One region of the Kitasatospora sp. NA04385 genome, then DNA from elsewhere that is predicted to be linked to it. Evidence: riboswitches for the same ligand, from Rfam matches in the RefSeq annotation. Region 1 holds a riboswitch; the other holds the start of a gene.
What was found. A riboswitch is a leader RNA that binds a small molecule or an ion and turns the genes downstream of it on or off. The one in region 1 is predicted to bind S-adenosylmethionine.

Region 1 (6,692 bases):
GTCGGTCACCCGGGACGAACGGGTGACGTCGAAGCGGGTCAGGTTGCCGCACAGGGTGCAGCGCCAGCGGGTCTCGGCGGTCGGCGCGGCAATGCTCATGAGTGGTCCCTCTCGGCTGGTCCCGGTTCCGGGCCTCCAGCCTATTGCCTGGGGCCGGGCGGGCGGATCACCGGTCCACAGCCCGGACGCTCACCCGGCCGGAGCAGCGCCCGGTGTCGCGGGTGCGCCCCCGAGGAATGCTGACCGGCATGGTGCTCTCCGCCCCCGCCCGGGCCGGTTCGCCGGCGGCCGAGCGGGCCGCCCGCACCCCGGCCGCCACGTACCTGCTGATCGCGCTGGCCGCCCTGGTCATGCTGGTCGGCCCGGCCGGCCTGAACCCGCTGTACGGCAGCGGCGACGCGCGCGCCTGCGCCGAGCAGCGCTACGAGCACCGCTGGGGCGCCGTCCCCGCCGAGCTGCTGGACGGCCGCCCCCTGACGGCCGCCCAGCTCTCCGCGCTGCCCCCGGCCGCGCCCGGCTGCGTGCTGCCGGCCACCCCCGGCAAGATCCCCGAGCTGTCGGCGGTGACGGCGCTGTTCGTCCACGCGGGCTGGCTGCACCTGATCGGCAACCTGCTGTTCCTGTTCGTCTTCGGCCCGGCGGTGGAGGCCCGGCTGGGCCGGGTGCGCTTCCTGGTCGGCTACCTGGCGATCGGCGTCCTGGCCACCTACGGCTACGCGCTGGCCGAGTCGGGCACCCCGGACGCGGTGCGGGCGCTGGTCGGCGCGTCCGGCGCGATCGCCGGGGTGCTGGGGGCGTTCCTGCGGCTGCACCCGCGGGCCCGGGTGACCGCGCTGGTGCCGCTGCTGCTGTTCCTGCCGCTGCGCTTCCCGGCCTGGCTGGTGCTCGGCCTGTGGTTCGTCCTGCAGTTCTGGTCGGTCACCTCCGGCGGCGACGGGGTGGCCTACCTGGTGCACGTGATCGGCTTCGTGACGGGCTGGTTGTTCGCCTGGGCCGCCCGTCCGGCGGGCGATACCCTGGGCGCACCTTCTCGAACAGGAGTTGCTCAGTGATCACCGCGATCGTCCTCATCAACACCGACGTCGACCGGATCCCCGAGATCGCGGAGGCCATCGCCGCCATCGAGGGCGTCAGCGAGGTCTACTCGGTCACCGGCACCTACGACCTGGTCGCGATGGTCCGGGTGCGCGGCCACGAGGACCTGGCCGAGGTGATCCCCGGCCGCCTCAACAAGGTCCCGGGCGTGACGAACACCGAGACCCACATCGCCTTCCGCACCTACTCCCAGCACGACCTGGAGGCCGCGTTCTCGCTCGGCCTGGACGGCTGAGCCTCAACGCTGCCCGGCTGGGCCTCAGCGCTGCTCGGTGTCGACGACGCAGCGGCCGCCCTCGTTGCGGTAGCTCCACTTCGCACCGTCGCTGACCAGCTCGCGGACGGCGGCCAGGAACCGGTCGAGGTGCTCGACCGGGGTCCCGGCGCCGAAGCTGACCCGGATCGCGTTCAGGCTGCGCTCCCCCGGCAGCGAGGACTCCGGCGCCCCGCACTCGCCCGGAGCCGCCTCCTCGTCACCGCCGAGCAGGGTGCGCACCAGCGGGTGCGCGCAGAACAGCCCGTCCCGGACGCCGATGCCGTACTCGGCGGACAGCGCGGCCGAGAAGTGCGAGCTGTTCCAACCGCGCACCACGAACGACACCACGCCGACCCGGTCGGAGCCCTCGCCGAACAGGCTGAGCACCCGCACCTCGGGGATCCGCGCCAGGCCCTCGGTCAGCTTGGCCACCAGTGCCCGCTCCCGGGCCTCCAGCGCCTCGAAGCCCGCCTCGTCCAGCGCCCGGCAGGCCGAGGCGATGGCGTACGCGCCGATCACGTTCGGCGAACCGGCCTCGTGCCGCGCCGGGCCGGTGTGCCACTGCACCGCGACCGAGCCGTCCAGCTCGCGGGCCACCGTCCGGCTGGCGCCGCCGCCCGCCAGGTACGGCTCGGCCGCGTCCAGCCAGTCCGCGCGGCCCGCCAGCACGCCGGCGCCGAACGGCGCGTACAGCTTGTGCCCGGAGAACGCCACCCAGTCGACGTCCAACTCCCGCACCGAGACCCGGTGGTGGGGCGCCAGTTGGGCGGCGTCCAGCACCACCCGGGCGCCGTACCGGTGCGCGACCGCGGTCAGCTCCCTGATCGGCCACAGCTCGCCGGTGACGTTCGACGCGCCGGTCACGCAGAACAGCTTCGGGCCCTCGGCCGCGCCCAGCAGCGCCTCCTCCAGCGCCGCCACCGCCTCCGCGTGCGAACGCGGCGCCCGCAGGTAGCGCACCGACAGGCCCTCGCGCCGCCACGGCAGCAGCGAGGCGTGGTGCTCGGTCTCGAACGCGAACACCTCGGTGCCGGCCGGCACCGCGCCCGCCAGCAGGTTCAGCGAGTCGGTGGTCGCCCGGGTGAAGACCACCTGGTCCCCGTCCCGCAGGTCCAGGAACCCGGCGACGGTCCGGCGGCTCTGCTCGAACAGGTCCGTCGACAGCTGCGACAGGTACCCGGCCCCCCGGTGCACCGACCCGTAGTACGGCGCGTACGCCGCGACGTCGTCCCACACCCGCTTCAGCGCCGGGGCGCTCGCCGCGTAGTCCAGCGCCGCGTAGCCGACCTTGTCCCCGGAGGCGAGCGGAACCTCGACGTCCGCGCCCAGCACGGCCAGCGGCTCGCAGATCTCGGTGTTCACAGACATGGGTGCACTCCTCCACGGGGTAAGGACCCCGGAGGAGCGACACCGGAAGTCCGCGCTTGCCACGCGGACCTGTCGCCGCGCAGCCCGGTCCTCACCCAGGGCACCCCGCCACGGACGGAGGGTTGCCGGACAGCCAGCTGGGGCTTCGCGCTGTCACTCATGACCTGGCGAAGACACTACACGACACCGTCCCCGTCTCAACACCCGTCCGCATCCCGAGACGGAATCCGGGCGGCGCGGGAGGCGCCGCCCGGCCCCCCCGGCAGTGCTTCCCTACGCCTGCGTCGCCTCCGCCCAGCGCTTGAGCAGTTCCCCCGCCGCCCCGGAGTCGATCGCCGCCGCCGTCCGCACCATCGCCGCCGCGATCTGCTCGGTGAGCGGGGCCTCCCCCAGCTCCAGCGCGACCAGCGCGGCCGCGCCGTTCAGCACGACGGCGTCCCGCACCGGCCCGCGCTCGCCGTTCAGCACCCGGCGGGCGACGTCCGCGTTGTACTCGGGGTCGGCGCCGCGCAGCGCCTCGATGCCGACCAGCTCGATCCCGACGTCCCGCGGGTCGAACGCGGTCTCCGTCACCTCGCCGCCGCGGATCACCCACACGTGCGAGGTCGTGGTGACGGTCAGCTCGTCGAGCCCGTCGTCGCCGCGGAAGACCAGGCCCTGCGCGCCGCGCCGGGCCAGCACGCCGGCGATCAGCCCGGCCAGCCGGGTGTCGAAGCAGCCGACGGCGTGCGAGGTGACCCGGGCCGGGTTGGTGAGCGGGCCGAGGATGTTGAAGACCGTGGGGACGGCCAGTTCGGCGCGCGCCTGCGCGGTGTGCCGCATCGAGGGGTGGAACTTCGCGGCGAAGCAGAAGGTCAGGCCGACCTCCTCGGCCACCGCCGCGACCCGCTCCGCGGAGAGCTCCAGGTTGACGCCGAGCCGCCCGAGCACGTCGGAGGAGCCGGAGGCGGAGGAGGAGGCCCGGTTGCCGTGCTTGACGACCTTCGCGCCGGCGGCGGCCGCCACCACCGCGGACATGGTGGAGATGTTGACCGTCTTGGCCCGGTCGCCGCCGGTGCCGACGATGTCCACCGCGGGGCCGGGGACGTCCAGCGGGAGCGCGTGCGCGTACATCGCCTCGACCAGGCCGGCGATCTCCTCGACCGTCTCGCCCTTGCCGCGCATGGCGATCAGGAAGCCGGCCACCTGCACGGGGCTGGCCTCGCCGCTCATGATGCGGTCCATCGCCCACGCGGTGTCGGCCTGGGACAGGTCGTTGCCCCCCAGCAGCGAGCTCAGCAGGTCCGGCCAGGTGCGGACCACCTGCGCGGGGTCGCTACCGCCGTTCGCAGAGTGCGCGTTCACCATGGCTGACTCCAGCTCTCGTCATCGTCCCGGAGGAATCCCGAAGAAACGACGTCAGCCTATCGAGCGAGCGGGGACGGCCGCCCGGGGTTGCCGTCCCCTTCTCTCCAGTTGAGACGCACCGGCGGGACGGTCAGCGCCCGGCGGGCGCCCGCCGGGCCAGCCGGGCCCGCAGCAGGGTGACCGCGGCGTCGGCCAGGGCGACCGGGTCGACGGGGTGCGAGATCGCGGCGTCGGCCCGGCTCCAGGCGGCGAGCCAGGAGTCCTGCGGCCGACCGATGACGACCAGGACCGGCGGGCAGCCGTAGATCTCGTCCTTCAGCTGCCGGGTGAGGCCCAGCCCGCCCGCCGGGACGGCCTCGCCGTCCAGCACGCAGAGGTCGATGCCGCCCTTCTCCAGCGCGCGCAGCACCGCGGGGGCGGTGGCGCACTCCAGGTACTCGAGGGCGGGGACGTCCGCGGCGGGCCGCCGGCCGAGGGCGAGGGTCACCTGCTCACGGGTGTTGCGGTCGTCGCTGTAGACGAGAACGGTGAGCGTCTCGTCGGAGTGCTGCGCCATGGCCCCTGCTTCCTGGTGCTCGTCCTCTTATATGTGTGCCCGTGCCGGGCGGCCCCGACCGAACGGCCCAGTGTGACCCGGGCCACGTCCTTGGACGGATGCTACTCCCGCGCGCGCTTCCTGCGGAGACCCCGACGCGATCTCGCTCAAGCCGCCGCGCCCGGGACTCACTCCCCCGGCGCAGTGCGCTCACCCGGTCGAACAACCGTCAGAAAACGGGCGGTGCGCGAGGCGGGCATACCTCACGCACCGGACACTCCGAGGGAGACCCCCCGGCGTGAAGACGGAATAAGGGACCGACATAATGTCCGTCGTGGCGACAGCAACAGCAACAGAAACCGGACACGCGCACGGAGCGGTCAACAGGCCGAACCTGGTCAGCGTCGGAACCATTGTCTGGCTGAGCTCGGAGCTGATGTTCTTCGCGGCCCTGTTCGCGATGTACTTCACCCTCCGCTCGGTCAAGGGCGCCGAGTTCTGGCACGAGAAGGCCCATGCCCTCAACGTGCCGTTCTCCTCGGTCAACACCACGATCCTGGTGCTCTCCTCGCTCACCTGCCAGCTCGGCGTGTTCGCCGCCGAGCGCGGTGACGTGAAGAAGCTCCGCTCGTGGTTCACGATCACCTTCGTGATGGGCGCCATCTTCATCGGCGGCCAGATCTTCGAGTACACCGAGCTGGTCAAGAAGGACGGCCTCTCGCTGTCCTCGGACCCGTACGGCACGGTGTTCTACCTGACCACCGGGTTCCACGGACTCCACGTGACGGGTGGTCTGATCGCCTTCCTGCTGGTCCTCGGACGGACCTACGCGGCGCGGCGGTTCACCCACGAGCAGGCAACCGCGGCGATCGTGGTGTCGTACTACTGGCACTTCGTCGACGTCGTGTGGATCGGCCTGTTCGCGACCATCTACCTGATCAAGTAGCAGCCGCCCCGCCCCTGACCCCGCGTCACGTCGACGCGTGGGAGTCGGGGGCAGGCTGCTGCCGACCAGATCCTGACACCGGGGTTATTCCGTGAAAAAGCTCTCCGCACGACGGCGCCACCCACTGGCGGCGGTCGTCGTCCTACTTCTCGCCCTGGCGGCCACCGGGGGGCTGTACGCCGCTTTCGCGCCCGCCGAGAAGGCGCAGGCCGACAGCTCCGCGCAGTCGCTCGCCATCGACGAGGGCAAGAAGCTCTTCGCCGTCGGCTGCTCCTCCTGCCACGGCCTGAACGGCCAGGGCACCTCCGACGGCCCGTCGCTGGTCGGCGTCGGCTCGGCCGCGGTCGACTTCCAGGTCGGCACCGGCCGCATGCCGGCCCAGCAGCCGGGCGCCCAGGTGCCGCGCAAGAAGAACATCTACTCGCAGGCCGAGATCGACCAGCTGGCCGCCTACGTGGCCTCGCTGGGCCCCGGCCCGGTCACCCCGACCCCCGAGCAGTACGAGCCGTCCAGCAACGACGTGACCAACGCCGAGCAGGTCGCCAAGGGCGGCGAGCTGTTCCGCACCAACTGCGCCCAGTGCCACAACTTCAACGGCAAGGGCGGTGCGCTGACCAACGGCAAGTACGCCCCGTCGCTCGAAGGCGTGGACGCGAAGCACATCTACGAGGCCATGCAGACCGGCCCGCAGAACATGCCCTCCTTCCCCGACACCACCATGCCGGAGGAGCAGAAGCGCGAGATCGTGGCGTTCGTCCGCCACACGAACGACGAAGCCAGCCCCGGTGGCCTCACCCTGGGCAGCCTCGGTCCGGTGACCGAGGGCCTGTTCGGCTGGATCTTCGGTCTCGGCACGCTGATCCTGATCGCGATCTGGGTCGCCGCCCACACCACCAAGGCCAAGAAGTCATGAGCCACGACATGTCAGAGAACCTGCCGGAGGCCCACGACGCCTCCCACGGCACGGCCCTCGTCTCCCACGACGACCCGTTCGCCGACCCGGGCCTGCCGGCCCACGAACCGCGTCGGACCGACATCGACGAGCGGGCCGCCAAGCGGGCCGAGCGCCAGGTGTCGCTGATGTTCGTGGTCTCGATGCTGGCGACCATCGGCTTCATCGCGTCCTACGCGTCGATCGATGCCGA
Region 2 (6,692 bases), 2.3 Mb from region 1:
CGCGACCGGGCGGTACTCGCGCTGGAAGCCCGCGGGTGGCGGACCGCCGGCGCCAAGGAGCAGGCGATCCGGCAGGAGCTCGGCATCTCCGCCACCCGCTACTACCAGCTCCTCAACGCCCTGCTCGACCGCGCCGAGGCGCTCGCCCACGACCCGGTCCTGGTCAACCGGCTGCGCAGGGTCCGGCAGGAGCGGCGCGACGCCAGGCAGTGACGCGGCCGGAGGGCTGCCGACCCCCGGGGGCGGGTAGCGTCGGGGCATGGGAATCGCTGCACAGATCACGACCCGGGCGGGGCGGACCGGACTGGCGGGCCTGCTCGCCGACCCGAAGTCCGCCGTCGTGGGGCTCGACTTCGACGGCACGCTGGCCCCGATCGTCCCCGACCCCGACCGGGCCCGCGCCCACCCGGGCGTCGTCCCGGCCCTCGCCGCGCTCGCCCCGCTGGTCGGCGCGGTCGTGGTGGTCACCGGGCGGCCCGCCGCGACCGCCGCCGCGTACGGCGGCTTCGCGGACGTCCCCGGGCTCGAACACCTCACCGTCCTCGGCCACTACGGCGCCGAGCGCTGGGACGCGCGCAGCAACGCCGTCACCGCCGCCCCGCCCCCGCCCGGGGTGGCCGTGGTGCGGGACGAACTGCCTTCGCTGCTGCGCGGGTTGGGCGTGCCCGAGGGCACCTTCGTGGAGGACAAGGAGCGCGCGCTGGCCGTCCACACCCGGCGGGCCCCCGAGCCGGACGCGCTGCTGGAGCGGCTGCGCGGCCCGCTCGACGCGCTGGCCCGCCGCAACGGGCTGGTGGTGGAACCCGGCCGGATGGTCCTCGAACTGCGGCCGCCGGGGGTCGACAAGGGCGTCGCCCTCCGCGGCTTCCTGGCGGAGCGGGACGCGGGCCCGGTGGTCTTCGCCGGCGACGACCTCGGCGACCTCGCCGCCTACGCGGAGGTCGCCGACCGCCGCGCCGCGGGCCACCCGGGCCTGCTGGTCTGCAGCGGCCCCGTCACCGGCGAGCCCCCGGTCGCCGAACTCGCCGAACGCGCGGACCTGGTGGTCGCCGGGCCGGCCGGGGTGGTCGACCTGCTGAACGGGCTGACGGAACTGCTGCTGCACTGAGCGGGCCGGGCCGGGGGCGCGGAGGACCGTTCGGCTCCCCGCGCCCCGGCCCGGCGGCTACCGGAGCGCGTCGAGCTGGTCCAGGAACCACTGCTGGGGCGGGAGCGCGGTGGCCGCGGCGGCCAGGCGCTTGGTGCGGTCGGCGCGTTCGCCGGCGGGCATGGCGAGCGCCTCGGCCAGCGCGTCGGCGGTGGCGATCACGTCGTACGGGTTGACGGTGATCGCGTCGTCGGCGAGCTCCGCGTGGGCGCCGGCCTCCCGGGACAGCACGAGGGCGCAGCCCCGGTCGGAGACGACGGGGACCTCCTTGGCGACCAGGTTCATGCCGTCCCGGATCGGGTTGACCAGGGCGACGTCGGCGAGCCGGTACGCGGCGAGGGAGCGCGGGAAGTCGTCGTCGACGTGCAGGACGAGCGGCTGCCAGTCGTCGGTGCCGAACTCGGCGTTGATCTCCTCGGCGACGCGCCGCACTTCGGCGGTGTAGTCGCGGTACTCGGCGAGGTCGGTGCGCGAGGGGTAGGCGAAGGCGACGTGGACGACGTTGCCGAGCCACTCGGGGCGGGTGCGCAGCAGGTGCCGGTAGGCGAGCAGGCCGCGGACGATGTTCTTGCTGAGCTCGGTGCGGTCGACCCGGACGATGGTGCGCCGGTCGCCGACGGCCGCGCGCAGGGCGGCGAGGCGCTCGTCGACGTCGGGCCGGCGGGAGCGCTCGCGCAGGAACTCGGCGTCGGCGCCGAGGCCGTGCACGCCGAGCCGGGTGGTGCGGCCGCCGTGGGTGACGGTGAGGGCGTCGCGGTCGACCTCCGCGCCGAGGACGGCCGCGCAGCAGTCGGCGAAGGCGAGGGCCCAGCGGCGGGTGAGGAAGGCGGCCCGGTCGGCGCCGAGGATGCCCTCCAGGACGGCCGCGGCGACGTCGTCGGGCAGCAGCCGGTAGTAGTCCGGCGGGGCCCAGGGAGTGTGCGAGAAGTGGCCGATCCGCAGGTCGGGGCGGAGTTCGCGGAGCAGCGCGGGGGCCAGCGAGAGGTGGTAGTCCTGCACCAGGACGGCGGCGCCGGGGGCGGCCTCGGCGGCGAGCGCCTCGGCGAAGGCGGTGTTGTAGGCGGTGTAGGCGGCCCACTCGGTGCGGAAACCGGCGTCGAAGGCGGGCTGCAGGGGCGTCTGGTAGAGCAGGTGGTGGACGAACCAGAGGGTCGAGTTGGCGACGCCGTTGTAGGCGCGGGCGAAGGTCTCCGGATCGATGTCCAGCATCCGGACGGCCTGTCCGCCGACGTCGTGCCCGGCCCGGTCGAGCCGCCCCTCGGGGGCCTGCCGGGCGGCGGTGCGGTCGGCGTCGGAGAGCGCGGCGCAGACCCAGACCGCGTTCGGGTCGTCGATCGCGGACAGCCCGGAGACCAGGCCGCCGCCGCCTCTGCGGAGGGTCAGCGTGCCGTCGTCCTCCGAGCGGAAGGACACCGGCCCGCGGTTGGAGGCCACCAGGATCGGGGCGGCTCCGGACTGCTGGGGGCGTTCGGACACGTGATCGGCCATACAGCCAACCTTGCCGTGCGACCAGCGGACCAAACCACTCGGCGCGGCCCGCGCCGGGTGAACTCTCGGGGTCAGCCGCCGGTCACGGAGCCGATCGGCGGCCCGGAGTCGCGGGCCGGGAGGAAGCCGGGCAGCCAGGGCGGGCGGCCGTCGGGGCAGTTCGCGGGCAGGTAGAACCCGTGCGGCGGGGTCAGGTTGCGCTCCAGGTCGACGGCGGCGACGGTGAGGGCCGCCAGCAGGGCGGCGCAGGCCGCGGCGAGCGCGGGGGTGAGGAGGTCGGGGGAGCGGCGGGTGAGGCACCGGGCCAGCAGGACGGCGGCGGGCGGCAGCAGCAGGTAGCCGAAGGCGTACGGGCTGAGCACGTCGAACCGGGGGTCGTCGGTCAGGTCGTGGGCGACCTGCCGGGCCACGCCCGCGCAGTCGGACCAGGTGTCCTCGATCAGCCCCAGCACCCGGGTCTCGACCAGGAACCCCAGGACGGGCGCGAGGAGCAGGGCGAGGCAGCCGACGCCGGGGCGCCCGGGGCGCGGGGTGGGTTCCACGCCGGGACGGACGCGGGGCGGCGGCTCAGCGGTTGCGGTACTCGGGGACGGTGGCCATCGGGGGGCGTTCGGTGGCGGGGACGGGGTGGGTGCGGGGGGTGAAGCCCCCGGGGGTGCGGGTGTACTGGGTGAGCAGCGGGCGGACCAGGTCCGGGTCGGCCTTGAGGCGGTGGGTGCGGTCCAGGCGCTCCAGGGCGGTGCGGTAGATGGTGGCGGCCATCCGGCCGAGGGCCTGGCCGTCCTGGTGCCGGTGGTGCCGCACGCCGACGTCGACCTGGGCCAGCGCGTCCAGCCCGGCCAGCTCCAGGGCGTCGACCAGCAGGCCCAGCTCGACCCCGTAGCCGGTCGGGAAGGGCAGCCGCTCCAGCAGGCCGCGGCGGGCCGCGTACTCGCCGCCGAGCGGCTGGACGAAGCCGGCCAGCTGCGGCCAGTGCAGGTTGAGCAGCGGGCGGGCGACCAGTTCGGTGACCCGGCCGCCGCCGGCCGGGACGACGGTGCCGTCGGCCTCGAAGGGGCGGTCGTACATGGCCTTGACCAGGTGCAGGTCCGGGTCGGTGAGCAGCGGGCCGACGATGCCGGAGACGAACGCCGGGTCGAACTCGCGCAGGTCGGCGTCGACGAAGCAGACGATCGCGCCGCTGGTGGCGAGCAGCGAGCGCCACAGCACCTCGCCCTTGCCGGGTTCGGCGGGCAGCCGGGGCAGGATGTCGTCCCGGTGCACCACCCGGGCGCCGGCGGCGGCCGCGGCGGCGGCGGTGCCGTCCTGCGAGCCGGAGTCGACCACCACCAGTTCGTCCACCAGGGGGACGCGTTCGACCAGCTCGGTGCGGATCGCGGTGACGATCTCGCCGACGGTGGACTCCTCGTCCAGGGCGGGCAGCACCACGCTGACGGTGCCGGCCGGGCCGGCGGCGCGTTTGGCCTCCAGCAGCAGGTCGAGCGGCCGGTCGGCGGCCGTCCACGAACGGCGGCGCAGCCAGTCGGCCGCCTCCGGCAGTACCCCGGGCTCGGGCTGCTCCGGCAAGTCTCGCTCCCTGTCTCGGTTCGTCTCGGGTGTCGGACGCGGGGGTCGGTCCGCACGGGCCTTCGGATACAGTCTTCGTATTGCAGGCGCGCCTTCGCACGCGGGGGTCGCTCGCAGCGTACGACCACAACTTCACAGAGCTCATCCAGAGGGACTGAGGGAACGGCCCGTCGAAGTCCCGGCAACCCTCCCGCGCGGCCAGCAGGCCCGGCGGGACAGGTGCCAATTCCGTCCCGGACGCGACCGCGATCCGGGGAAGATGAGGAGAAAGGGCCTCGCCACCATGGCTGTTGACACCGCCGCATCCACCGTCGACCTCGGTCCCGCGACCGCGCTGTCCTGTCGCGAGTGCGGTGCGCGTTCCCCGCTCGGTCCGGACTTCGCCTGTCTCGAGTGCTTCGGTCCGCTGGAGATCGCCTACGACTACCAGGGCTACGACGCCGAGGAGCTGCGCAAGCGGATCGAGGCCGGCCCGGCGTCGATCTGGCGCTACGCCCCGCTGCTGCCCGTCCCGGCCGACGTGGCCGGCAAGCCGAACCTGAACCCGGGCTGGACCCCGCTGGTCAAGGCCGACAACCTGGGCCGCGAGCTGGGCTTCACCGCGCAGCTGCACATCAAGGACGACTCGGGCAACCCGACCCACTCCTTCAAGGACCGGGTGGTGGCCTGCGCGATCGAGGCCGCCCGCGCCTTCGAGTTCACCACGCTGTCCTGCTCCTCCACCGGCAACCTGGCCGGCGCGGTGGGCGCCGCGGCCGCCCGGGCCGGCTTCAAGTCCTGCGTGTTCATCCCGCACGACCTGGAGCAGGGCAAGGTCGTGATGGCCGGGGTGTACGGCGGCGAGCTGGTCGGCATCGACGGCAACTACGACGACGTGAACCGCTTCTGCTCCGAGCTGATCGGCGACCCGGCCGGCGAGGGCTGGGGCTTCGTGAACGTCAACCTGCGCCCGTACTACGGCGAGGGCTCCAAGACCCTGGCGTTCGAGATCTGCGAGCAGCTCGGCTGGCGGCTGCCCGACCAGCTCGTCATCCCGATCGCCTCCGGCTCCCAGCTCACCAAGATCGACAAGGGCCTGCAGGAGCTGATCAAGCTCGGCCTGGTCGAGGACAAGCCGTACAAGATCTTCGGCGCCCAGGCCGAGGGCTGCTCCCCGGTCTCCGCCGCCTTCAAGGCCGGCCGCGACGTGATCAAGCCGGTCAAGCCGGACACCATCGCCAAGTCGCTGGCGATCGGCAACCCGGCCGACGGCCCGTACGTGCTGGACATCGCCCGCCGCACCGGCGGTGCGGTCGAGGACGTCACCGACGTCGAGGTGGTCGAGGCGATCAAGCTGCTGGCCCGCACCGAGGGCATCTTCGCCGAGACCGCGGGCGGCGTGACCGTCGGCGTGCTGAAGAAGCTGGTCGAGACCGGTCAGCTGGACCCGGCCAAGGAGACCGTCGCGATCAACACCGGCGACGGCCTCAAGACCCTCGACGCGGTCGCCGACGCCGGTATGACCGCGGTGATCCGCCCGACGCTGGAGTCCTTCCGCGCCGCCGGCCTCGCCACCGCCTGACACCCAGCCGCAGGACACCCCCAGCCGCAGGACACCCCACGCCCCGAGGAGCACCGCATGAGCGCCACCGTCCGCATCCCGACCATCCTGCGCACCTACACCGGCGGCGCCGCCGAGGTGACCGCCGAGGGCGCCACCCTGTCCGCCGTCATCGCGGACCTGGAGGCGAACCACGCCGGCATCGCCGCCCGCCTGCTGGACGACACCGGCAAGCTGCGCCGCTTCGTCAACGTGTACGTGAACGACGACGACGTGCGTTTCGCCGACGGCCTGGAGACCGAGATCAAGGACGGCGCCTCGGTGTCGATCATTCCGGCGGTGGCCGGCGGCTGCTGACCGCCCCGCATTACCGCGACCGCCGTTCGGTTCGGAATTCAATTGTCCGGACCGGGCGGCGGTTTCGTGCGTACCGGGGACAATGCCCGCGCACCTGCGGCTTTCCCTCCGGGCGGGGCGCCGCAATTCGGCCGGGAGCCGGGGAGTAGAGTCTCGGTCGGGGCCGTTCCCCTCCGCGGCCCGGTTCAATCCTCGTTTTCCGCACCGCGCCCCGCCCGTGCAGGACCCCGTTCCGTCCCGCGCGCTGAGACGGGTACCGGGCCGCCCGCCGTACGTCGCCGCCCGCGGCCGCCCGTTCTGTCAGGCCGCCGTCAGAATTGTGGCGGCGTTTTGCGGTACCCCGTCCGTTATGTCCGGTGGCAATTGTCGGACGGTGCGCCTTTCGCCCCGCGATATCCCCCGACCGGCCCGGACTTTCCCCGGAAATTGGGCCTGTTGCACAGGGCGCATATCCGGATACATTCAGCCGCGACAGAGGCTGCGCCGTACGGGGGGGAGTCCCCAGGCCGGTCTTCCAGACCTCCGGGTCCGCGTCCCGCGGATCTCTGAAGGGCCAGCACAGCACAAGGGGAGTTCGGAATGGCTCAGGGCACC

Region 2: linked by a shared signal. The riboswitch ahead of thrC (threonine synthase) and the one ahead of HUT16_RS09385 (aminotransferase class V-fold PLP-dependent enzyme) in region 1 are both predicted to bind S-adenosylmethionine.

Annotation. Positions count from the first base shown of each region.
Region 1 is NZ_CP054919.1:2,156,792-2,163,483, forward strand. Features, by position in the region: gene HUT16_RS09370 (hypothetical protein) at 1-99, opposite strand, end outside; gene HUT16_RS09375 (rhomboid family intramembrane serine protease) at 249-1,052, shown strand; gene HUT16_RS09380 (Lrp/AsnC ligand binding domain-containing protein) at 1,049-1,330, shown strand; gene HUT16_RS09385 (aminotransferase class V-fold PLP-dependent enzyme) at 1,355-2,719, opposite strand; SAM riboswitch class IV at 2,767-2,884, opposite strand; gene trpD (anthranilate phosphoribosyltransferase) at 2,993-4,066, opposite strand; gene HUT16_RS09395 (hypothetical protein) at 4,197-4,622, opposite strand; gene HUT16_RS09400 (heme-copper oxidase subunit III) at 4,927-5,547, shown strand; gene HUT16_RS09405 (c-type cytochrome) at 5,639-6,460, shown strand; gene HUT16_RS09410 (ubiquinol-cytochrome c reductase iron-sulfur subunit) at 6,469-6,692, shown strand, end outside.
Region 2 is NZ_CP054919.1:4,505,917-4,512,608, forward strand. Features, by position in the region: gene HUT16_RS20210 (DUF3263 domain-containing protein) at 1-213, shown strand, start outside; gene otsB (trehalose-phosphatase) at 260-1,108, shown strand; gene HUT16_RS20220 (trehalose-6-phosphate synthase) at 1,166-2,635, opposite strand; gene HUT16_RS20225 (hypothetical protein) at 2,707-3,177, opposite strand; gene HUT16_RS20230 (glucosyl-3-phosphoglycerate synthase) at 3,203-4,201, opposite strand; SAM riboswitch class I at 4,340-4,467, shown strand; gene thrC (threonine synthase) at 4,485-5,762, shown strand; gene HUT16_RS20240 (MoaD/ThiS family protein) at 5,820-6,098, shown strand; gene HUT16_RS20245 (cold-shock protein) at 6,678-6,692, shown strand, end outside.